DNA from 4 places in the Modestobacter italicus genome. Region 3 is predicted to be linked to each of the others. Evidence: riboswitches for the same ligand, from Rfam matches in the RefSeq annotation. Region 3 holds a riboswitch; each other region holds the start of a gene.
The links. Region 3 has a riboswitch for cyclic di-AMP ahead of MODMU_RS09310 (M23 family metallopeptidase). Riboswitches for the same ligand answer to the same signal wherever they lie in the genome.
Positions count from the first base shown of each region.

Region 1: linked by a shared signal. The riboswitch ahead of MODMU_RS29160 (LysM peptidoglycan-binding domain-containing protein) and the one ahead of MODMU_RS09310 (M23 family metallopeptidase) in region 3 are both predicted to bind cyclic di-AMP.
Region 2: linked by a shared signal. The riboswitch ahead of MODMU_RS24875 (C40 family peptidase) and the one ahead of MODMU_RS09310 (M23 family metallopeptidase) in region 3 are both predicted to bind cyclic di-AMP.
Region 4: linked by a shared signal. The riboswitch ahead of MODMU_RS19250 (C40 family peptidase) and the one ahead of MODMU_RS09310 (M23 family metallopeptidase) in region 3 are both predicted to bind cyclic di-AMP.

Region 1 is NC_017955.1:3,857,255-3,862,837, forward strand. It holds gene MODMU_RS27870 (VOC family protein) at 1-492, shown strand, start outside; gene MODMU_RS18370 (aspartate racemase/maleate isomerase family protein) at 642-1,253, shown strand; gene MODMU_RS18375 (hypothetical protein) at 1,321-1,536, opposite strand; gene MODMU_RS29160 (LysM peptidoglycan-binding domain-containing protein) at 1,810-2,856, opposite strand; cyclic di-AMP (ydaO/yuaA leader) riboswitch at 2,866-3,014, opposite strand; gene MODMU_RS18385 (TetR/AcrR family transcriptional regulator) at 3,215-3,787, opposite strand; gene MODMU_RS18390 (alpha/beta hydrolase) at 3,863-4,561, shown strand; gene MODMU_RS18395 (universal stress protein) at 4,568-5,149, opposite strand; gene MODMU_RS18400 (dienelactone hydrolase family protein) at 5,226-5,583, opposite strand, start outside.
Region 2 is NC_017955.1:5,228,248-5,233,830, forward strand. It holds gene MODMU_RS24855 (aldo/keto reductase) at 1-479, shown strand, start outside; gene MODMU_RS24860 (hypothetical protein) at 519-1,013, shown strand; gene MODMU_RS24865 (serine hydrolase domain-containing protein) at 1,056-2,378, opposite strand; gene MODMU_RS24870 (DUF3817 domain-containing protein) at 2,388-2,732, opposite strand; gene MODMU_RS24875 (C40 family peptidase) at 2,864-4,009, opposite strand; cyclic di-AMP (ydaO/yuaA leader) riboswitch at 4,026-4,199, opposite strand; gene MODMU_RS24880 (hypothetical protein) at 4,400-4,888, shown strand; gene MODMU_RS24885 (GNAT family N-acetyltransferase) at 4,885-5,355, shown strand; gene MODMU_RS24890 (phytoene desaturase family protein) at 5,352-5,583, shown strand, end outside.
Region 3 is NC_017955.1:1,903,131-1,908,713, forward strand. It holds gene MODMU_RS09295 (cytochrome c oxidase assembly protein) at 1-371, shown strand, start outside; gene lnt (apolipoprotein N-acyltransferase) at 377-2,047, shown strand; gene ccsB (c-type cytochrome biogenesis protein CcsB) at 2,037-3,005, shown strand; cyclic di-AMP (ydaO/yuaA leader) riboswitch at 3,099-3,239, shown strand; gene MODMU_RS09310 (M23 family metallopeptidase) at 3,339-4,475, shown strand; gene MODMU_RS09315 (BlaI/MecI/CopY family transcriptional regulator) at 4,629-5,015, shown strand; gene MODMU_RS09320 (M56 family metallopeptidase) at 5,012-5,583, shown strand, end outside.
Region 4 is NC_017955.1:4,040,312-4,045,894, forward strand. It holds gene MODMU_RS19235 (HNH endonuclease signature motif containing protein) at 1-126, opposite strand, end outside; gene MODMU_RS19240 (nuclear transport factor 2 family protein) at 498-836, opposite strand; gene MODMU_RS19245 (MerR family transcriptional regulator) at 915-1,709, shown strand; cyclic di-AMP (ydaO/yuaA leader) riboswitch at 2,043-2,182, shown strand; gene MODMU_RS19250 (C40 family peptidase) at 2,207-2,704, shown strand; gene MODMU_RS19255 (MBL fold metallo-hydrolase) at 2,758-3,540, opposite strand; gene MODMU_RS19260 (alpha/beta hydrolase) at 3,537-4,352, opposite strand; gene MODMU_RS19265 (helix-turn-helix domain-containing protein) at 4,506-5,450, shown strand; gene MODMU_RS19270 (epoxide hydrolase family protein) at 5,541-5,583, shown strand, end outside.

The DNA of each region.
Region 1 (5,583 bases), 2.0 Mb from region 3:
TTCGTCCAGTGGCCCCGACGGGCACCCCGACGGCATGACCATCTCCGACCTGGCGGATCCCGGGCAGGACCGATGACCACGTCCCAGCCGCGCAGCGCCAAGGACGTGGTCGCGGAGTTGTTCCGACGGCAGAAGGCAGGCGACGACACGGTCCTCGACGACCTCGTGGCTCCCGACATGATCAACCACGCCGCTGGCCCCCAGGGCCGCGAGGGTCTGCGGACGATCCTGCGCACCATCGAGGTGGACCTCGGGCCGACCGGACTCGAGCAGCACCACCTCATCGGCGAGGGTGACCTCGTCGTCCAGCACGTGACGCTGCACGGCACCCACCGGGCGTCCACCATGCCGCTGCTCGCCGACGTGCCGGTCTCCGGTCGACCGGCTGTGTGGACGTTCATCCACATCTGGCGGGTCGTCGACGGGATGCTCGTCGAGCACTGGGCCTGTCGCGACGACATGGGTCTGGTCGAGCAACTCCGGCCGTCGTGATCGCGGACCGGCTCACCGTTGGTGTCGTGACGCCGCACGCGGCAGCGGGACCCGAGATCGAGCTGCCCGCCATGACAGCCGGTCGTGTCGTCGCGGTGGTGTCCCGGACGAACCCGCCACCGGCGGCGTCGCCGGCGCCGTCGAGGGACGTGCCAGCCGCTCACGCCGAGTTGCGCGCCTCGACCGAGGTCGCCGCGATCGACCGCGCCGCTGCCACCCTGAGGGGCAGGACGCTCGACGCGGTCGTCCACGCGTCGACGACCTCCGGCTACGTCCTCGGTCACCGGGACGAGGCCGCCGCTGTCGCACGCCTCTCGCGACGCTTCGGGGTCCCCGCCGTTGCCAGCTGCGCGGCAGCCGTGGCGGCGCTGCGGACGCACGGGATCGGGCGGGTGCAGCTGGTGCACCCGCCCTGGTTCGACGACGAGTTCGACGCGCTCGGCGACGCGTACTTCCGCAGCCAGGGCTTCGACGCCGTGGTGACCAGAGCGGTGGGTCTTCCCGATGACCCGGCCCGCGTGAGACCTCAGCACGTCATCGACTGGGTCGAGCACCACGTCGAGATCCAGGGCGAGGCCATCTACCTCGCTGGCAACGGGTTCCGCGCCGCGGGAGCGGTGGGAGAACTGGAGCTGCGCACGGGTCGGCTCGTCATCGAGGCCAACCAGGCGCTGCTGTGGGCAGTCCTGACGGCGACGAGCGCGGGGTGGGACGTCACCGGCTACGGCCGGCTGCTCCGGACGAGCACCTCGACGACGTAGGACGGTGACCTGGGCCGCCACACGATCCGGCGGCCACCTCCCTGAGCGGCCCGCTCCGGGCAGGGCGTCAGACGCCGGGCGGGCCGCCGAAGGTGACGTCCACCGCCCTGGCCATGGCGTTGACCAGGAGCTCCTGGTACTTCGCGACCATCGCCACGGTGCTCACGGTGGCCAGGCCGCCGAGCGCAGCCCAGCCCGAGACGTCGCCGCGCTCGAGGTCGTCGGCCCGCGCCCGGGCGGCGGCGCTGAGTCGGGCGCTCGTACGGCGGATCGATGCGCGCAACGCTTCTCCTTCGTCCTGGCCGCTCGCCCACGTCGGCGACGGTCGCGGGACGGACGGTAGGCAGCTCGACGCCCCCCGATCAGGTGTTCCACCCGCTCGTGTGGCCGCTTTCCCACCACGGAGCGTCACGTCGCGCCGATCGGGTGACAGACCCCCGCATCGCCCCGCGCACCGGCGGTTACGCACGGTCACGGGCGGCGACCGGGCTCCGACCGACAGCGACCCCCACCCGCGGACGGGTGGGGGTCGCTGTCGGTGCCGGAGCTGAGAGGCTCAGCCCTGGTAGTTCACGTGCACGTTGTCCATGTGGTTCGCCGTCTTACCGCCCCGGTCCTCCATCTGCTTCCAGGAGCCGGTCGGCGAGGTGAGGATCTTCTGCTCCCAGATGATGTACTCCAGACCCAGCTCGTCCCAGTTGGCGAGGTTGTAGGCGACGATCGCATCGCCGAGGGCGGCGTCGCTGGCCACGATGTAGTCCACCGCCAGCCCCGACGGGTGGCCAGCCGGGTCCACCGCGCTGGCACGGGTGCCGCCGAGGGTGATGCCATCGGCGCCGGGCACGTTGCTGACGACCGCATCGGCGCCGGCCTGCGCCTGCGGCTTGACAGGGCCGGCACTGTTGGTGATCTTCGCCTGCGTGGTGCTGGACGCGATCGTGTACGTCGTCACGGCAGCCGGCGCCGCGGTAGCCGGCGCGGCGGCGGCCGGCGCGGATCCGGAGGTCGCCAGCACCTGACCCGGGACGAGCACGTTCGGGTTGCCGCCGATGACGCCGACGTTGCGCTCGTACAGCGCCCGCCACGGCTCACCGTGGGCGGCGGCGATCTTCGCCAGGGTGTCGCCACGGACGACGGTGTAGCTGCCCGCCGCGGCCGGTGCCGCGACCGGCGCAGCCGCCTGGACGGGCGCGGCAGCGGGAGCCGGCGCCGCGGTGGCGGCCGCGGCCGTCGTGCCGTCGGTCAGCCGCTTGCCGCAGGTCGGCCAGGCGCCGATGCCCTGGCCGGCGAGGACCTTCTCGGCGATCTGGACCTGCTCGGCCGGGGTGGCCAGGTCGGCGCGGGGCGCGAGGCTGGTGCCCCCGTACCCGGCCCACGTCGACTGGCTGAACTGCAGGCCGCCGTAGTAGCCGTTGCCGGTGTTGATGTCCCAGTCGCCGCCGGACTCGCACTGGGCGACGCCGGTCCAGTCGTGGGTGGTGGCGGCCGAGGCCGCCGGGGTGCTCAGGACGCTGAGTCCGACGACGGTCGCCCCTGCGGCGACGGGAACGCCGGCGAGCGCGTGCTTGGTGCGGACATAGCGGGGTGCGCGGTGCTTGGCCATGGTGATCTGATCTCCGATCACCGCCTGCGGGGTCAGCTGTCGGGTTCGGGCGATCGGTGCCCGGCCGCGGTCCGCGGCTTCACCCCGAGGCGCACTGCCGGAGGCATGTGCGCCGAGTTCGTGGGTCCCCCACCCCTGCCCTGGGTTCTGATGAGGCAGCCGGTGGGCAGAGCTCGGCGGTCCGGCGCCACGCTCACGTGTTGGGTGAGCGCGACAAGAAGTTATGAGTCGACTTGTCGATTGTCGTCGTGATGCGCGTCACATTTGAACTTTCAACGGCGTTTCCGCTGGTCCGCCCGCAGACCCGGGAACCTGTGAGCCGAGCCTCCTCGGCGCGTCCGGACGGCGTGTCGGGTGATCATGCAACGCCTCCGGGCACCGCCGCCGACCCGCGCAGGGACGCCAGCAGGTGGGCGAACGCCCGGTCGACGCGGTCGGTGTCACCGGTGGCGTCGAGGTCCATGATCAGCCCGCGGACGACGGCGAGGACGAGCGTCGCGAGCTCCGGACGCCCGAGCGTGCGGAGCCCGTCCTCGAGCGGCGCGAGCCAGTCCGTCGTCGCCTCCCGCCGGAACCCGGGCCACAGCCGCTCCTCCGCGTCCTCGCGCAACCGCCCGAACAGGTCGAGGTACCCCCGCCCCTGCGGCCCGGTCATGCCGGCCCAGGCGCGGCCCAGCGTCGCCAGGTAGTCCTCGCCCTGCCGCACCCGGAGCAGCTCCTCGAAGTACTCGCGCTGACGGGCCCGCGCCCGCCGCAGCACCTCGCGGAGCAGCGCCTCCTTGGTGCCGAAGTGGTACAGCAGCATCCGGGTCGAGGTGCCGGAGGCGACGGCGAACGACTCGAGCCGGTCGGGCAGGCCGCTGGCCAGCGCGTGGTCGGTGCACGCGTCCAGCAGACGCTCGGCGATCTCCGGCTGGCGGTTGCGTCCCACTACGGGATCTTTTCGCGTAACGCGCGGTACGTCTAGCGTTCGGGAGGACCGGTCGCCCGTCCCGAGGAGGTCCCGATGCGAGTGGTGTTCGTGCACGGAGCGTGTGTCCGCGACGGCGCGTGGTGGTGGCACCGCACCGCCGAGCTCCTGGCGCAGCGCGGGGTCGCCAGCGTGGCGCCCGGCCTGCCCAGCTGCGGGGAGACCGGCTCGACCCCGGGTCACGACGGCCCAGGGCTCGGCGAGGACGTCGACTCCGTCGCTGCCGTCCTGCGCGGCAGCGACGAGCCGACCGTCGTCGTGGCGCACAGCTACGGCGGGATCGTGACCGCGGAGGCCGCGGCCGGGGTCGACGCGGTGCGGCACCTGCTGCTGGTCTCCAGCTACCTGCCCGAGGTCGGCGAGAGCCTGTCCTCCTTCGGGCCCGCGGAGCCGGCGCCCTTCCTCGACGTCGACCTGCCGGCCGGGACGTTCGGCGTCCGTCCGGAGCTCCTCGCCGACACCTTCCTGCAGGACTGCCCCGACGTGGCCGGCGACGCCGGCAGCCGGCTGGCCCGGCAGAGCCTGTCGGTCCTCGGCCAGCCGGTGGCGACCGCGGCGTGGCGGCACGTGCCCTCGACCTACCTGGTCTGCGCGCAGGACAGGGGGACGCCGGCGGCGGCGCAGCGCGGCTTCGCCCGGCGCGCGGGCGCGGTCGTCGAGCTCGACGCGGGGCACCACCCGTTCCTCTCCCAGCCGCAGGCCGTCGCCGACCTGCTGCTGGGCCTGCCGACCTGACCGACGTCAGCGGCTCGCTGCGGCCACCTGGGTGGCCTCCTGGCGCTGCCGGTGCAGCCGCAGCCGGTGGCGGCGGGCCTCCGGCGAGTGGACGACGGTGACCGGGCAGGTGGCGTGCGTCGCGCACTGGATGCTCGTCGAGCCGAGCAGCATGGTGTGGAAGCCGCCGTGCCCGCGGCTGCCCACGACCAGCAGGTCCGCGCCGTGCGACTCGCGGACCAGCACGTCCGCCGGCGCGCCGACCTCCGCGCGGACCTGCACGTCGGGCAGCGCGCCGGCCTGCTCGCGCACGACCTCGTCGACCACCGCCTGGGCCTTGTCCCGGTACTGCTTGCCCAGGCTCTCCTGGAACCGCCTGCCCTCGACCGGGCCGAGCCCGACGTACTCCCCCTGCCAGTCCGGCAGCCGGTAGGCGATCACCGCCACCACCGGCACCCCGCGCCGGGCGGCGTCCTCGAGCCCGAACCGCAGCGCGGCCTTCGAGCCGGCCGAGCCGTCGACCGCCACCACCACCCGGGGCCCGCGCGAGGCCTCGGGTCCGGCCGCGGGCACGTCCACGTACAGCGACTCCTCCTCGTCGTGCACCACGCCACCTCCTGGGTTCCCGGCTACCGGGGATGGTCCTCCGGCCGGACGGGCCCCACCAGGGCCCGCTGCGCGGCGCTCACGTGCCCGGCGCGGTCTCCTCGGGACGCCGGGTCGCGTCGCCGCTGAGGTGCTCGGCGAAGAACGCCTCGATCCGCGCCCAGGCGTCGGCCGCGGCCACCGGGTCGGGCTGGAACTTGAGCACCCGGCGCAGCAGCGGGCGCAGCACCCGGGGCCCGGGGTCGGCGTCGTCGAGGAAGCCGTGCCCGGCCGTCGGGTACTCCTTGACGTCGTGCCGCACGCCCAGCCGGGTCAGCACCCCCTCCAGCTCTGCCGCGGTCCCGCGCAGCGCCGGGTCGCGGGCGCCGTAGCTCGCCACGACCGGGCAGGCGCCGGCCAGGGCGGTGTCCGGGTCCTCGGGCAGCCGGGCGTAGTTG
Region 2 (5,583 bases), 2.3 Mb from region 3:
GCGCCGACGGCGTCGAGCTGGGCTTCTCGACCTCGGGGCCGGCCCAGGCCGACGCGGTCCGCCGGGGGCTGGCGCTCACCGTCGACGGCGCACCGTTGTTCACCAGCGTCCAGTCGACCTGGAACCTGCTGGAGCCCTCCGCCGGGCCGGCGCTGGCCGAGGCCGCCGCGGCCGGGGCGCGGGTCGTGGTCAAGGAGGGCGTGGCCAACGGCCGGCTGACCGACCGCGGCGCCGACCCGGGCAGCGGGCTCGCCCGGGCGGCCCGCGAGCGCGGCGTGGGGGTGGACGCCCTGGCCCTGGCCTGCGCGCTGGCCCAGCCCTGGTGCTCCGTCGTCCTGTCCGGCGCGGTCACCGTCGCCCAGCTGGAGAGCAACGCCGCGGCCCGCGACCTGGTCGCCGGCGTGGGGCCGGAGGAGTGGCTGCAGCCGGAGGAACCGGCGGCGTACTGGTCGGCGCGCAGCCGGATGGGCTGGGGTTGACCGGTTTCACGCCTCAGGGACGCCGGGTAGGGCGCGATCATGGCGACGCACACCTCCCGGACCGGCATCGGCACCCTCGGCTGGGTGCTGCGCGGCGCGGCCGCCGGCGCCGCGGGCACCAGCGCACTGAACGCCGTCACCTACCTGGACATGGTCGGCCGCGGGCGCGGCACCAGCTCCACCCCGGAGCAGACCGTCGAGGCGCTGGCCGAGAAGGCGCACGTGCAGATCCCCGGCGACGAGGAGACGCGGTCGAACCGGGTGCAGGGGTTGGGGCCGCTCACCGGGCTGGTCGCCGGGATCGGCGTGGGGGTGCTGGCCGGGCTGGCCCGCGCGGCCGGGTTCCGCACCCCGCCGCTGGTCGGGACGGCGCTGACCACCGCCGGCGTGCTGGTCGCCGCCAACGGCCCGATGACGGTGCTGGGCATCACCGACCCGCGCACCTGGTCGACGACCGACTGGGTCAGCGACGTCGTCCCGCACCTGGCCTACGCCGCGGTCGTGCGGACGACGATGGACGCCTTCGACCGCTGATGGAGTGCCAGGGGCGCGTTCTCCGCGCCGTGGCACTCCACGTCAGCGCCAGCCGCCGTCGTCGACGCCGCCGGGCACCGGGGCGTCGGGGTCGTAGGGCGTGCGGGTGAAGACGAACGTCGCCAGCTCCAGGTGGTCCGGCGCGATCCGCAGCGTCTCCCCGGCGTAGTAGCCGTCCAGGCCCACGAAGGTGCCGTCCTCCCGGGCGGCGAACCGGCTGGCCCGGCCGCTGCGCCCGGGCAGCGGCCCCAGGTGCAGCAGCCCCCCGGCCTGCGCGCGGAGCACGTGCGGCGTCGGACCCCAGAACCAGGTGCCGAGCAGGTCCAGGGCCACCGGCGGCGGGGACGGCGCCCAGGCCTCCACGACCCGCGGCTCGGCGGCGCGCAGGTCGGCCAGCAGCCCGGGCACCAGCGGCTCGAGCCCGCTGGTGGTGTTGGCCAGCGAGACCCCGCCGGCCTGCTCGGCCCGGTCGACGAACACCCCGGCGAGGAAGCCGGGCATCGAGCCGCCGTGCCCGACCAGCACCGCGCCGTCGACCCGCACCACCTGCAGCCCGAGCCCGTAGGCCGACCAGCCCGGGACGGAGGGGTCGACGCCGGCCGGCACGGCCATCTCCTCCAGCGTGGCCGGCGACAGCACCTCCGCGGTGTCGCCGAGCAGGAAGGCGGCGAACCGGCCGAGGTCCGCCAGCGTCGCCCACAGCTGACCGGCGGCCGCCATCACGCCCGCGTCGTGCTCGGGCTCGGGCAGGACGACCCCTGCCCACGGGTGCACGGCCGCCCCCTGCGCCGCGCGGCCGGTGGGGCGCGGGCTGGTGCGGGTCATGCCCAGCGGTGCGAGGACCTCCTCGCGGACGACGTCGGCCCACGGGCGGCCGCGGTGCCGCGCCACCAGCTCCCCGAGCAGCCCGAAGCCGAGGTTGGAGTAGTGGAACCGGCGGGCCGCGCCGAGCACGACGTCCTGGTCGGTCAGCCGCAGCTCCTCCAGCGACCCGCCGGGCACCCGCTCCCACCAGCCGCCGGGGCTCTCCGAGGTGGCGCCGGCCAGGTGCGACAGCAGCTGGCCGACGGTGCGCTCACCCAGCGGGGTGCCCGGCACGTGCCGCTCGAGCGGGTCGTCCAGCCCCAGCCGGCCCTCGTCGCGCAGCCGCATCACCGCGACGGCGGTGACCGTCTTGCTGATCGAGCCGATCCGGTACTGGACGTCGGTGTGCGGCTCGGCGACGGCACCCCGGCCGGTCGACCAGGCCAGGCCGCCGTCCCGGACGACGCCGGCCACCAGGCTGGGCGCCCGGCCGTCGCGCTGGACCCGGGCGGTGCGGGCCAGCAGCGTGCGCGCGGTGGAGGGCAGGACCGGTTCGACCATGCGCGGAGGCTAGCCAGCGACCGCGGCGGGCGTGTCGAGCGGCAGCCGGCCGGTGCGCCGGGCCCAGCGCTCGAACACGACCGTGCACAGCGGCGGGACGGAGGCGACCAGCGCGAGCAGCGCGGTGCGCGGCGTCCAGCGCAGCACCCGCCAGGCCAGCAGGCTGACCAGGACGTAGCCGACGAAGACCGCGCCGTGCACCGGGCCGGCCAGCTGGACGCCGAGCTCGGAGGTGCGCAGCACCCACTTGACGAACATCCCGGCGAGCAGGAGCACCCAGGACACCGCCTCGGCGACGGCGACGGCGCGGAACACCCGCGACACGGTGCGGGGGTCGGTCAGGGCTGCGGGCACGGCGTTCCTCCGGTCGGTGGGGCGGCCAGGTCATCGTGCCGCCCGGGCCCGTGTGGCCCCGCGCACGCCCCTGGACCGACGGTGCCCCGGCCACCGTGAGGCGGCCGGGGCACCGGTGTGCGGTCGCTCTGCTACCCGAGGCGGCGCATGGCGGTGATGCTGCCCATGGCGTCGATGCTGGAGATCTTGACCACGTCACCGGACGTCGGCGCGTGCACCATCTGGCCGTTGCCGATGTAGATGCCGATGTGGCTGACCGGGCTGTAGAAGGCGACGAGGTCACCCGGCTGGAGCTGGGCGCGGGTCACCGCGGTGCCCATCCGGGCCTGCGTGCTGCTGGAGTGCGGCAGCGAGATCCCGGCGGCGGCGTAGGCGAACTGGGTCAGCCCGGAGCAGTCGAACGAGTCCGGGCCGGCGGCCGCCCAGACGTAGGGCTTGCCCTTCTGGGCCAGCGCGGTGCTGACCGCGGTCGCCGCGGCACCGCTGGCAGCCGGGGCTGCAGCGGCCGGTGCAGCCGCCGCGCTCGAGGAGCTGGACGAACCGGCCGAGCTGCTGCCGGCCGAGCTGGACTGGGCCCGCTCCGCCCGGGAGGCGGCCTGGCTGGCCCGCGCAACGGCGTCGGCGGCGGCGGCCCGTGCGGCGGCAGCCGCCTCGGCCTCGGCCCGGGCCTTCTCCTCCGCGGAGAGCCGGTCGTAGGCCGCCTTGTACTCGGCGATCTGGGTGTCGAGGTCGGCCTGCTGGGCGGCGACCTGGTCGACCAGCGTCTGCGCGTCGGCGGTCGCCTTCTCGGCGGCGGCCTCGGCGGCGTCGGCCTGCTCGGTCGCGGCCTGCGCCGCGGCGAGCACCTCGTTGTTGTGGTCGGCGATCGTGCCGAGGGTGCCGACCCGGTCGAGCATGTCGTCGGCGGAGGTGCTGCTCAGCATCGCCTGCAGGGTGCTCAACTGGTCGCCGGTGTAGGCGCTGCGCGCCACCTGGCGGACCTGGTCCCGGGCGGTGCCCACAGCGGCCTCGGCGGCCTGCACCTGCTGGCGGGCCTGCTCGGCCTCCGCCTGCTTGGTGGTCAGCGCCTCGCGGGCGTCGTTGAACCGCTCCGTGACGACCTCGAGGTCGTGACCGCGGGCCGCGACGAGGGCCGCGGCCTCCTGGGAGGTGGTCGGCTGCTCCGGGGCGGCGAACGCCGGCAGCGGAGCGAGGACGACGCCGCCGGCGGCGACCAGGGTGAGGAGGACCCGACGGCCGGTGAGGCCACGACGGGCAGAGCGGTGCGTACTCGCCATGTTCGGCGGGTGTGTCCTTTCTTCCACCTGCCGCCTACCGAGTTAGCTGACGGGTTCGGGCGGGAAGACACCCGGTACCTCGTGCCCGTGCGCGGGCAGCGAGGTGCTTCACCCCAGTGCTGCGGTGGGTCCCCGGTCCACGGGCTCGCGGGTGTCGCTGCGAGCCGCTGTGGTTCGGCGGCGGTCCTGGCGGTCGCCACCGCGGCGGTGGCTGAGCTGCCCGTTCGGACCGTCGCCGACCGTACGTGCGGAGTGGACTGATGACAAACGCCTCGTCCAGATTTGTGGAGAAACTCCTGGCGTGTGCTCCGACACGCTCACAGCGCGTGACAGGCTCGCCGAGTGCGGGGCCTGGGACGGCGAGAGTTCTGTCTCGTCCTGCTGCGGCGGATGGCCGACACGCGACCTGACCTGGTCGCCGACGCGCTCCCCCGGCTGGGTGCCGACCGCGCCCAGGCCCGGGCGGCGCACCGCCGCTGGCAGGCCCTCGGGCACGCGCCGCGGGGCCCGCGCGGCCTGGCGGCGCAGCTCGCCGTCCTCGGCCCGCCGGCGGAACGTGACGAGGTTCGCACCGGCGACCTGCTGCTGGTCGCGCACCGCTGGCCGCTGCCGCTGTGGCCGCACCTGCGGTGGGAGGTGCTGGCCGACCCGGGCGGGGAGGTGCTGGCCCAGCAGCTGGTCCGCGCGGCGGGCTCACCGGTCCCGCCGGCGTCGGCCGGGCTGCTGGTCTGGGAGCACGTGGTCGCCGACGTCGCCGCGCTCCCCGGTGCGGCGGCCGCCGACCCCGGCGTGCCACCCCGCTGGGAGGTGCACCTGCCCGACGGCACCCGGGCGCGGTTCGTCTGGGGGTTGCTGCAGCAGGTGGACCCCCCGGCATGATCGGGCGCGTGCCGCACCTCACCCCCGCCGTGTGGGACGACCCGGTCGTCCAGGAGCTGACCTCCGCCCAGCAGACCGAGATGCGCGTCCTCTACGACGGCGACATCGAGCCGGGCGTCAAGCCCTCGGCCGAGGACATCGCGGTCGTGCTCGTGGCCCGGGACGACGACGGGACGCCGGTCGGCTGCGGGGCGCTGCGCCCGCTGGGACCCGGCGCGGCGGAGCTGAAGCGGATGTACGTCGTCCCGGCCGCGCGCGGCCGCGGCATCTCCCGGCTGCTGCTGGTCGCCCTGGAGGCCGAGGCGGCCGCCCGGGGCTGGACGACGCTGCGCCTGGAGACCGGCACCCGGCAGCCCGCGGCCGTCGGCCTCTACACCGCGGCGGGCTACCGGCCGGTCGAGGCCTTCGGGCACTACGTCACCGACGACACCGACGACTCGCTCTACTTCGCCCGGGTGCTCGCGTGACCGCCGCCCGGTACGACGCGGTGGTCGTCGGCGGCGGGCACAACGGCCTGACCGCCGCCGCCTACCTGGCCCGGGCCGGCTGGTCGGTGCTGGTCCTGGAGCGGCGCGAGGTGCTCGGTGGCGCGGCGATCAGCCAGCAGGTCTTCCCCGGCGTCGACGTCCGGCTGTCGGCGTACTCCTACCTGGTCAGCCTGCTGCCGGACCGGATCGTCACCGACCTGGCGCTGC
Region 3 (5,583 bases):
TCGGCCTGGACCCCTGGCCGCACCGGGTCTCCGCACCGATGCGCCTGCTCGAGCTGGTCGTGCCAGGTCCTCTGCACGCCTTCTTCGCCGTCGCGGTGATGATGGCCAGCACCCCGTTGGTCCAGGCATTCCGCCACGCCCCCGCCGACTGGGGTGTCGACGTCATGACCGATCAACTGGCCGCGGGCAACATCGTCTGGGGCTTCGGTGAGCTGCCCACGATCATCGCCGTGGCGATCGTCTTCCAGCAGTGGGTGCGCTCGGACGAGCGTCGCGCGCGAGCGGGGGACCGGCGGGCCGAGGTCGATCTCGCGGCGTACAACGCCGAGCTCGCGAGGTTGGCCGAGGGTCAGCGCCGGACCGTGCGCTGACGCCGATGACGTCCTCCCTGCCCACGGTCGGTCGCGCGGTCGTCGCGCCCGCCCGCACGCGCCCCGGCGGCGCAGCCCGTCGACTGCTGAGCCGGCCGGCGGCCGCCGTCCCACTCGCCGTCGCCGGAGGACTGGCCCTCTGGCTGGCCTTCCCGCCCTTCGGGTTCTGGCCGCTGGCTGCTGTCGGGCCGCTGGTGTTGCTGCTCGCGTGCCAGGGCCGCTCAGCGCGCGCCGGCGCCGCCCTCGGCATGGTGATGGGCTCGGCGTTCTTCCTGCCGCTGCTCACCTGGACCGGGGTGTTCGTCGGCGACCTGCCCTGGCTCGCACTGTCGTTGGCGCAGGCGGCCTTCTACGCGGCCATGGGAGCGGGAACCGCGGTGCTGAGCCGGCTCCCCGCTGCCCCGGCGTGGTCAGCCGCGCTGTGGGTGGCGCAGGAGGCCCTGCGCTCGCGCGTGCCGTTCGGAGGCTTCCCGTGGGGGCGCCTGGGGTTCAGCCAGGCCGACGGCCCGTATGCCTCCTTCGCCGCGTACGGCGGGGTCCCGCTGGTCACCTTCGCCGTGGCGTTCACCGGGACGCTGCTCGCGGTGCCGGTCATGGGGGCGGTCCACCACAGCCGGCGGGTCGCACGACGCCAGGTGAGGCGGCGAGGTCTCCTCGCGCTCGCTGGCGTGGTCGCTGTCCCTGCGTTCGGCGGGCTGGCATGGCTGCCGTTGCCCGGGGACCAGCTGTCCGCTGGTGGGGAGCTGAGCACCATCGCTGTGGTCCAGGGCGACGTCCCCCGTTCCGGGCTGGACTTCAACGCCCAGCGGAGGGCCGTCCTGGACAACCACGTGCGGCAGACCCTGCTGCTGGCGGACCGGGTCAGTCGCGGTGAGAGCCCCCAACCGGATGTCGTCATCTGGCCGGAGAACTCGTCGGACATCGACCCGTACCAGAACCCGGACGCGTCAGCGGCCATCGACCGTGCCGCCCGGGCGATCGGCGCACCGATCCTCATCGGTGCGGTCCTGGACGGGCCGGGGCGCTACCTGACCAACGCGGGCATCGTCTGGGACCCGGTCACCGGCCCGGGTGAGCGCTACGCCAAGCGGCACCCGGTGCCCTTCGGCGAGTACATGCCCGCCCGTTCCTTCTTCCGGCTGTTCAGCGACCAGGTCGACCTGCTGCGCCGCGACTTCCTGCCCGGCACGGAGTCCGGCGTCCTCGATGCCGGGGGAGTGCGCCTCGGGGACGTCATCTGCTTCGAGGTCGCCTACGACGCACTGGTGTCCGAGGTCGTGGACGGCGGAGCCTCCGTCCTCGTCGTCCAGACCAACAACGCCACCTTCGGGTACACCGCGGAGAGCGAGCAGCAGCTGGCCATGAGCCGGCTGCGGGCCATCGAGCACGGGCGCACGGTCATCGTGGCGGCGACCAGCGGCATCTCCGCAGTCGTCGCGCCGGACGGGACGGTCATCGACCGGTCCGAGTTGTTCGAGCCCCACGTCTTCGTCGGGGCGGTGGCCCAGCGCACCCAGACCACGGTGGCGACCCGGTTGGGTGCCCTGCCCGAGTGGGGCCTCTCCGGGCTGGCCGGTGCTGCGCTCCTCGCCGCGCTCCTCCACCACCGTCGACCCCGGCGGGCTCCCACCCATCCCGAGCACGTCACCGACGAGGAAGGTCCGCATGACTCCTGAGACGTTCGCCGAGCTGTCCGACACGTTGTTCGGCGTGGCGATCGCCGTGTACGGCGCCGCGGCCATCGGGTTCTGCGCCGAACTGGCGTTCGGTCGGTCAGCCACCCGCAACCCACCGCAGAGGGCCGCAGTCCATGCCGGCGCCCCGGGTGCGACGAGCCTCCCGCCGGACGACACGCCCACCGAGAAGACCCCGAGCGCCCGGTGGGGCCAGCTGGGAGTCCTCCTGACCGGCGTCGGGGCGCTGGCTCAGACAGGGGTCCTCCTCGCGCGCAGCGCGGCTGCGGGGCGGGTCCCGTGGGGCAACATGTACGAGTTCGCCACCGCAGCGGTGCTGGTCGGGGTGCTCGTCTACCTGGTCCTGGTGATCCGGGTGCCGGGTCTGCGGCGGATCGGCGTCTTCGTCCTCGGGCCGACGGTCATCGCGCTGGTCCTGATCGGCCTCTACCTGTACGCCGAGTCGGGGCCGCTCGTCGCCGCGCTGCGCTCGAACTGGCTGGCGGTGCACGTGTCCGCCGCGATCGTCTCCTTCGGCGTCTTCATCGTGAGCGGGGTCGCCAGCGCCCTCTACCTGGTCGCCGCCCACCGGGAGCGCTCAGCCATCTCCGGCGCCGATCCGACCGGCTTGGCCGACAGGCTCCCCAGCGCAGCGGCCCTGGACCGGGTGGCCCACCGGACGGCGGTGTTCGGCTTCCCGATCTGGACCTTCGCCGTGATCGCCGGCGCCATCTGGGCCGAGAGCGCCTGGGGGCGCTTCTGGGGCTGGGACCCCAAGGAGACCTGGGCGTTCATCTCCTGGGCGTTGTACGCCGCGTACCTGCACGCCCGGAACACCTCCGGATGGCGTGGTCGTCCGGCCGCGTGGACCAACCTGGTCGCCCTGGCCACCCTCGTGTTCAACCTGCTGTTCGTGAACCTGGTGTCCACCGGGCTGCACTCCTACGGCGGCGTCTCCTGACGGGCTTCGTTACCGGACCGTGACAAACTATGCGGCTTCGTAGTAGCGTCTCTACCCGGTTCACCAGGGCCCCGCTCCTCGCGCAGAGGACCCCCGGTGGGCACGCCGAACCGCTGAGGCATCGCCGAGGCGGACCGGGGACCCACGTCCCTCGGGGTGAATCCTGCACACGCAGGTAGGGCAGCTTCCCGTCCGAACCCGTCAGCTAACCCGGTAGGCAGTCAGGAAGAACGGAGAACCGTCGCCTTGGCGACCCTGCACCACCGGACCACCTCCCCACCCAGGCCTCGCCGAACCCTCGCCCGCTGGGCTCCCGTCGCTGTCGGCGCGGCCTTGACCCTGCACCTGACACTCGCGTCGGCCCCCGCCTCCGCGGCCCCCGGTGACAACGGCGCCGGGCCGGCTGCCGCCCAGTCGACCGTCGATGCGGCGGGCGCAGAAGTCGCTCGCGTCGAGGGGCTGCTCGCCGCTGCCGAACTGGAGCTGCAGCGCCTGACCGTCACGGCCGAGGCGGCCGGCGAGGCGTCGCGCGTGGCTGCGGAGGAGCTGACGGCGGCGCAGACCGCAGCCGCCGGCACCGCAGCTGAGCTGGCCACCGCCCAGGCGGCCACCGTCGCGACCCGGGACGACGTCGCCGAGCTGGGACGGGAGAGCTACATGGGTGCCGACGCTCTGGGTGGCGCGGTGACCCTCCTGGGAGCTCGCAGTCCCGAGGACCTCCTCGAGCGCGCGGCCATGCTCCACCTCGTCGGAGACGACCAGGCCCAGCGACTCGAGGCCCTGCGGAACGCCGAGGCGCAGGTGCAGCGCGCGGACCAGGCCGCCCGCGACGCGCTCGCCGCCCGCGACGTCGCCGCCCAGGCGGCCGACCGGGCCGCGGTCGACGCGCAGGCGCAACTCGCCCAGGCGCAGGTCGCGTACGACTCCACTGAGACCGAGAAGGTCGCGTTGGAGGCGCAGCTCCGAGCCGCGCAGGTGCAGCTCCTGACCGTCCGCGGCAACGCCGACGCCGACGCCATGGTCCAGAAGCGGCAGCAGGCCGTGGCCGCTGCCTCGGCAGCCGGCACCGAGTCGCTGGCAGCCGGACGCGTCACCTCGTGCTTCGGCAGCCGTTGGGGGACCAACCACAACGGCGTCGACATCGCAGCTCCCATCGGCACACCCATCTACGCACCCGACGCCGGTGTGGTCCTGCAGGCCGGCCCGGCGAACGGCTTCGGGCTGGCGGTCTACATCCAGCACGCGGACGGGACCATCAGCCTCTACGGCCACATCAACCAGGCGTTCGTCTCCGCCGGTCAGCGCGTCGCCGCCGGTGAGCAGATCGCCGAGGTCGGGAACCGCGGCCAGTCCACCGGCCCGCACGTCCACGTCGAGGTGCACACCGGCGGGTTGTACGTGAACCGCACCGACCCGGCACCGTGGCTGGCGGCCCGCGGCATCTCCCTGGGTGGAGCCTGCTCCGGATGAGCCGGTCGGACACGGCCCGCCCGCTCGTCCGGCGTCCGCGGCCGGTGATGGCCCGTGCTCCTAGGCTGTCGGACGGGACCGGGTGGAGCTGGACGGCGAGCACCTCGCCGTCGGTAGGGGCGTCTCGGAGAGACGGCCAGGAGAGGTGGGAGCGTGCGCCCGTTCGGTGAGCTGGAGGCGGCGATCATGGCGGAGCTGTGGCGTCGCGGTGAGCCGGCGACGGTGCGGGACGTGCTCGGGGCGCTGAACTCCTCGCGGAACCTCGCCTACACGACCGTCATGACGGTGATGGACAACCTGCACAGGAAGGGGCAGCTGACCCGCGAGATGTCCGGTCGGGCCTGGCTGTACCGCCCGGTCCGCACCCGCGCCGAGCACGCCGCAGCCCTGCTGCAGGACGTCCTCGCCGAGTCCGGGGACCAGCAGGAGGTGCTCATGCACTTCGTCGCAGACCTGCAGCCCGACGCCGTCGCGCAACTCCGCACTGCCGTGGACGCCGCTCGCAACGAGCGACGGTCGGCGCCGGGCGGCCGGGCGTGACCGCCGGGCTCGCGCTCACCGTCACCGGCGTCGCGATCCTCGTCGCAGGGCCGCGACTGGCGAGGGCAGGATGGACGACGCAGGCACCTCGGTTGGCCATCCTCGCCTGGCAGGCGCTGACCGTCAGCGCCGTCGCGGCGTTCGTGCTGGCCGGTGTGACCCTGTTGATCCCGGTCACCACACTCGCCGGCGACCTCGGCGCGGTCTTCCATGCCTGCGCAGCGAGCATCGCCACCGCCTACGGCTCGGCCGAGTTCCTCCCCGGTGCCCTGGTCGGGACCGTGCTCGCCGGCCTCGTACCGCTGTGGGTGCTGTGCTGCGTCGCCCGGGAGCTCGTCTCAGGGTGGCGGCGCCGCCGGGAGCTGCGCCGGTCGATCGACATGGTGACCGAGCCGCATCCCCAGCTGGGCGTACTGGTCATGGACGCCTCGGCCCCGGCGGCCTTCTGCGTTCCCGGGCGCACGTCGTGCATCGTGGTGACGACGGGCGCCCTGGCTGCCTTGTCCGATGACGAGTTGCAGGGAGTGCTCGCACACGAGGCGGCGCACCTGAGGGCGCGCCACAGCCT
Region 4 (5,583 bases), 2.1 Mb from region 3:
CAGCTCCGCGGTAGCGGAATTGATCACCCGCAGCAGCAGCGTCGCCCGGTCCAGCACCGCACCCGGCGCGAAGACGAAGAGGTCCTCAGCGGCCAGCGCGTCCAGCGCGGACTGCAACTCGCCCACTGGACACCTCCCGCCACGTCTTCGAACACCTGTACGAAGTCTAGCGGAGGAGATGCCCCCTGGCGACCTGAATCCCCAGGTCAGACGCCTGTCCACACCTTCGGAGAGGCTCTTGACAGCTTGCCGGAGGTGAGGTCGAAACGCCGCACGTGTGCCTCCGACGCGCACCAAGGGCGCGCCTTCGGCGGTCACCAGAAGCGCGCCCCTGCCGGCCACCAGAGCCCGCCTTGGCGGCCATCGGGAGCGCACCTCGGTCGGTGACCGAAAGCGCGCTCTCGGCGGTCACCAAGAGCACGCTTCGGGCGGTCGCCCGGCAGGAGGGGTCACCGACGCCAGGAGTGAGCGCTCGTGGCGTCGGTGACCCCGAGCGCTCAGGGGGCGATGGTCAGCCCGGCGATGCGGTCATCGCGCAGGGTGAAGTGGTAGCGCAGGTCGACCACGCCACCCGGGAAGTCCCCGACCAAGTGCTGGACGGCGAGCCAGTGGTCGGGGTCGATGCGCTCGGCCCCGGTCAGCTCAGCCGTGTACGTGTACTCCGACGCCGCGCGGTGCAGCCAGCCGAGCACGGCGTCGGTGCCGCGGTGGGTCGCGCCCTCGTCGACGACCACGGCGTCGTCGGTGAAGGTGTGCAGGGCGGCGTCGGGGTCCTCGGCGGTCAGGTAGCCGCGGATCACGGCGGGGAGCTCGGTGGGGGTGGTCGATGTGGTCATGCACCGACCGTGCTGCCTCCCGCAGCAGGCGGGTCAAGCGCTGGACCCTCCCGCGGGGAGAGGGTGCAGAGTCGCCGCGTGCTGACCATCGGCGAGTTCGCCCAGCTCACCCACCTCAGCGTGCGCACCCTGCGGCGCTACCACGACGCCGGCCTGCTGGAGCCGGCCCGCGTCGACCAGGCCAGCGGCTACCGCTACTACAGCGCCGAGCAGATCCCGGCGGCCCAGGTGATCCACCGACTGCGCGAGCTCGACGTCCCGCTCCCCGACGTCCAGCGGATCCTGCAGACCCCCGACCCGGGCACGCGGGCCGGGCTCGTCGCCGACCACCTGCAGCGGCTCGAGGACCAGCTCGAGCGCACCCGGGCGGCGGTGACCTCGCTGCAGCGACTGCTCCGCCCGGAGCCGGCCACCCTGGACGTCGAGCTGCGGGCGGTCCCGGCCACGACCGTCGCCGCGGTCGAGGCGACGGTCGAGCTGGACGACGTCCTGGCCTGGTACTCCGGCGCGATGGCCGAGCTGGACGCGCTCGTCGGGACCCCCGGCCCGCCCGGCGGGCTGTACGACAACGAGCTGTTCACCACCGGCCGGGGGCGCGTGCTGGTGCACCGCCCGGTCACCGCTCCCCCGCGCACCGGGCGCGTGCACCCGGTGACGCTCCCCGCGGTCGAGCTGGCGGTGACCACGCACGTCGGCGACCACGACACCATCGACGTCACCTACGGCGAGCTCGGCAGCTGGGTGGTCGAGCACACCCTCGCGGTGGCCGGCCCGGTGCGCGAGACCTATCTGGTCGGCCCGCGCGACGACCCCGACCCGACGGCCTGGCGGACCGAGATCGGCTGGCCGGTCTTCCGCCTGGCACCCGGATGAGCGGCGATCACGGCGTGTCGCGGGCCCCGATCTGCGACGTCTCCGTGGCCACTTGGTCACCGCACGTTCAGGCGCGCGCAGCCGACCAAGATGGCTTGACCAACTACGACCGCGGAACTGTTGAGACGTCAAAGAGCGGCCCCGCGGTCCCGGTGCTGGTCACGCTCGGCGAGTCGGCGCGCGTCGCCTTGTCAACATCTTGTCTTGGTCACTGGTCGATCACGCAGCGTCCACGAGCGTCCCTCCCGTCCCGCCCTTACGTTCGTCGCGCCCGCCGGGTCCAGTCGTCACCTTCCGGGTGACACCCGCCGGGCACCGCCGAGCCGGGCGACCTCAGCAGCGTCGCTGAGCGAACCGGGCCGAGGACCCAGTGCAGTCCTGGGGTGAAGCGCGACCGGGCATCCAGCCGGTGCGCCGGGCGAGTTCCCCGCCCGAACCCGTCAGCTAACTCGGTAGGCGGTCGTGGAGAACCAGGAGAAACGTCGTCCGTGACGACCATGCGCACTGCCCCCGCACGCCGTACCGCCCGTGGCGCCCTCGTCGCCCTGCTCACCGGTGCCGGCCTCGTCCTCACCCCGCTGGCCGCCCAGGCGGCAGCGCCCGACACCGCAGCCGTGGCCGCCGCCCCGGCTGCCGCCTCGACCGCCAAGGCCCAGATCGCCGTCGACACGGCGCTCGCCCAGCTGGGTGACCCCTATGTCTGGGCCGCAGCGGGCCCGAACTCCTTCGACTGCTCCGGCCTGACCCAGTACGCCTACAAGGCCGCCGGGATCTCGCTGCCGCACTCCTCGAAGACCCAGTCGACCATGGGCACGTACGTCGCCAAGTCCGACCTGAAGCCCGGTGACCTGGTCTTCTTCTACAGCCCGGTCAGCCACGTGGGCATCTACATCGGCAACGGCCAGATGGTCAACGCGCCGACCGCCGGGTCGGTCGTCAAGATCACGAACATCAACTCGATGCCGAGCTACAACACCGCCCGCCGCCTGGCCTGACGTCCTGCCGCCGGGCCCCGACGTCCTCCCCGGACGCCGGAGCCCGGCACAGGTCAGACCGGTGCCAGCTCGACGGCCTCACCCCGCGGCAGCCACCGGACCGTGCGCTGCACCTCGGGCGCGCGGGCCAGCTCCCGCTCCACCTGGGCACGGCCCTCGGCGAAGTGGCTCCACCCCTCGTAGTGCACCGGGACGACGGTGCGGGGGGCGAGGAGCTCGCACAGCTCCACCAAGTGCCGGCCGGTCATGGAGTACCGCAGCGGGCCGGTGACCGGGAACCGGACGCCGCCCAGGTGCAGCACCGCGGTGTCGACCCGCAGCCGCTCGGCCACCTCGCGCAGCCCGCCGAACAGCACCGTGTCACCGGAGATCCACAGCACGCCGTCCCGCTGCCCCTCCCAGCGCAGCGCGAAGCCCACGACGTCCCCGGCGATCGGGCGGCTCAGCGGCGGACCGTGCCGGGCCGGGGTCGCCGTCACCTCCAGGCTCGGGCGCCCGGGGGCCTCGAGCACCGTCGTCTGCCAGGGCCGGAGCCCGCGGGCGGTGCCGCCGAGCCGGGCCGCCCCGGACGCCGTCGTCACCACCACCGGGGCCGACGGCAGCAGCGCACGACCGGCGTCGTCCAGGTTGTCGGCGTGGTGGTCGTGGGTGAGCAGCACGGCGTCCAGCGGCGGCAGGTCGGCGGGTTCGAGCGCCGGCCCGGTCACCTTGCGCGAGCTGGTCCCCCAGCCGAAGGCGTACCGCCGGCCCGGCCGGTCGAACGTGGGGTCGGTGAGCAGGCGCCAGCCGGCGACCTCGACGAGCAGCGTCGGTCCGCCGACGTGGGTCAGCCTCACGGCACCCGGGACGCCGCGCCGGTCGCGTGCGCCAGCGCCCAGTCCAGGACGTCGTCGGCGATCTGCTCCCAGCCCGGCGCGGCCGGCAGCAGGTGCGGGTAGCCGGCGTACTCGCGCACCTCGGTGACCGTGTCGTCCGAGTAGTGCTTCGCGTTCGACCGCTGCACCGCCGGCGGCATGATGTGGTCCTCGCTGCCGGAGACGAACAGCAGCGGCGGACGGGCGGCGTTGCGGTAGTCGACGTGCGCGTCCTGCGGCCCGGGCATCAGGTTGGCCAGCACCGAGTTCCACAGGATGCCGCCGGACGCGGGGATGGCGTACCGCTCGTACAACGCCCGCGACTCCTCCTCGCTGAAGGTGTTCGTGAACGCGTAGTGCCACTGCTCCCAGCTGAACCCGACCGCCCGGTGCCGGTTCGCCGGGTTCTTCAGCACCTCCCACGTCGAGCGGACCTGGGACAGCGGCGTCACCTTCACGCCCTCGGTCGGCGCGGAGTTGAGGACGACGCCGACGGCCCCGTACCCGCGGTCCAGCAGCAGCTGGGTGATCGTCCCGCCGGCGGAGTGGCCGATCAGGACCGGCGGGGTCTCCAGCGCGCCGACCACCTGCGCCATGGAGTCGACGATCTGCGGCAGCGTCACCTCCGCGATCGGCGTCGGGTCGGCGTTGAGCGCCTCGACCTCGACCTCGAAGCCGGGGTAGGTCGGGGTGAGCACGCGGAAGCCGCGGGCCTCGTAGTGCGCCTTCCAGTTCTCCCAGCTGCGCGGGGTCACCCAGAAGCCGTGGACGAGCACGATGGTGTCGGGGGCCATGTCGATCTCCTTGCGTGGGGGGCTTTCCGCCGACCCTGGCAGCGGCCCCCGGCGTCGGATCGGCTGTGCCTGCACGGCTGTGGTGCCTGGGTGCCTTCCCCGCCCGCCCGCGCCCTGCCAGGCTCGGCCCACCACCTGCCGGCAAGGGGCACCATGCTGATCCTCGACACCGCCGCCGTCCCCCTGGCCGACCGCGTCGAGGCCTTCGACGCGGCGATGCACCAGGCCTCGGTGCCCTGCCGCGTGGAGCAGCGGACCGCGCCGGACGAGCTGCACGCGGAGATGCACCTGTGGTCGCTCGGGCCGGGGGCGGTGTTCACGACGCGGGCGTCACCGTTCCGGCTGGTGCGCACACCCCGGCACGTCCGGCTCGGCGGGCACTGGGCGCTCGCCGTGTCGTTCCAGGCGCAGGGCCGCGGCGAGTACGCCCAGCTCGGGCACGAGCAGCTGGTGCACGGCAGCCAGCTGATGGTGGTGGACATGAGCGCGCCGTACTCCTTCGGCTGCGCGGTCGGCGGGGAGGCGCGGTCGTTCCAGCTGCCGTACGAGTCGCTGGAGCTGGCACCGGACGTCGTCCGGCGCGCGACGCCGCGGCTGCGGGCCAGCCCGCTGCACGGCCTGGTCCTCGCGCACCTGCAGCGGCTGTGCGCCACGGTCGACGACATCGCGGCGCAGCCCGGTGCCGCGGCCGTCGGTGCGGCGACCGTCGAGCTGGTGCGTGCGCTGGTGGTCTCGGCCGCGGGTGACGTGCCCGGCCGCGCGCAGGTGCGCGAGCAGACGCTGCTGACCCGGGTGCGGGTCTACGCGGACCAGCGGTTGACCGACCCGGGCCTGACGCCGGAGTCGATCGCCGCGGCGCACGCCGTGTCCGTGCGGCAGCTGTACAAGGTGTTCGCCGCGGCCGGGATCAGCCTGGAGCAGTGGCTCATCGAGCGGCGGCTGGCGGCGGCACACGCCCACCTGGCCTCACCGGCCGGACGGCGGCGGACGATCGCGGCCGTCGCGCACGCGCACGGCTTCACCGACGCCAGCCACTTCAGCCGCCGGTTCGCGGCCGCCTACGGCATGACCCCACGCGACTACCAGCGCACCCACTGAGCTCCCTCCACCAAAGGCGCGCTTTCGGTGACCTCTCCTTCCGCCGAAGGCGTGCTTTTGGCGGAGGACGCGGGCTGGCAGGGTGGCGGGGTGACTGCCGACGGACCTGACCTGGACGACGCCGCTCCGCCGC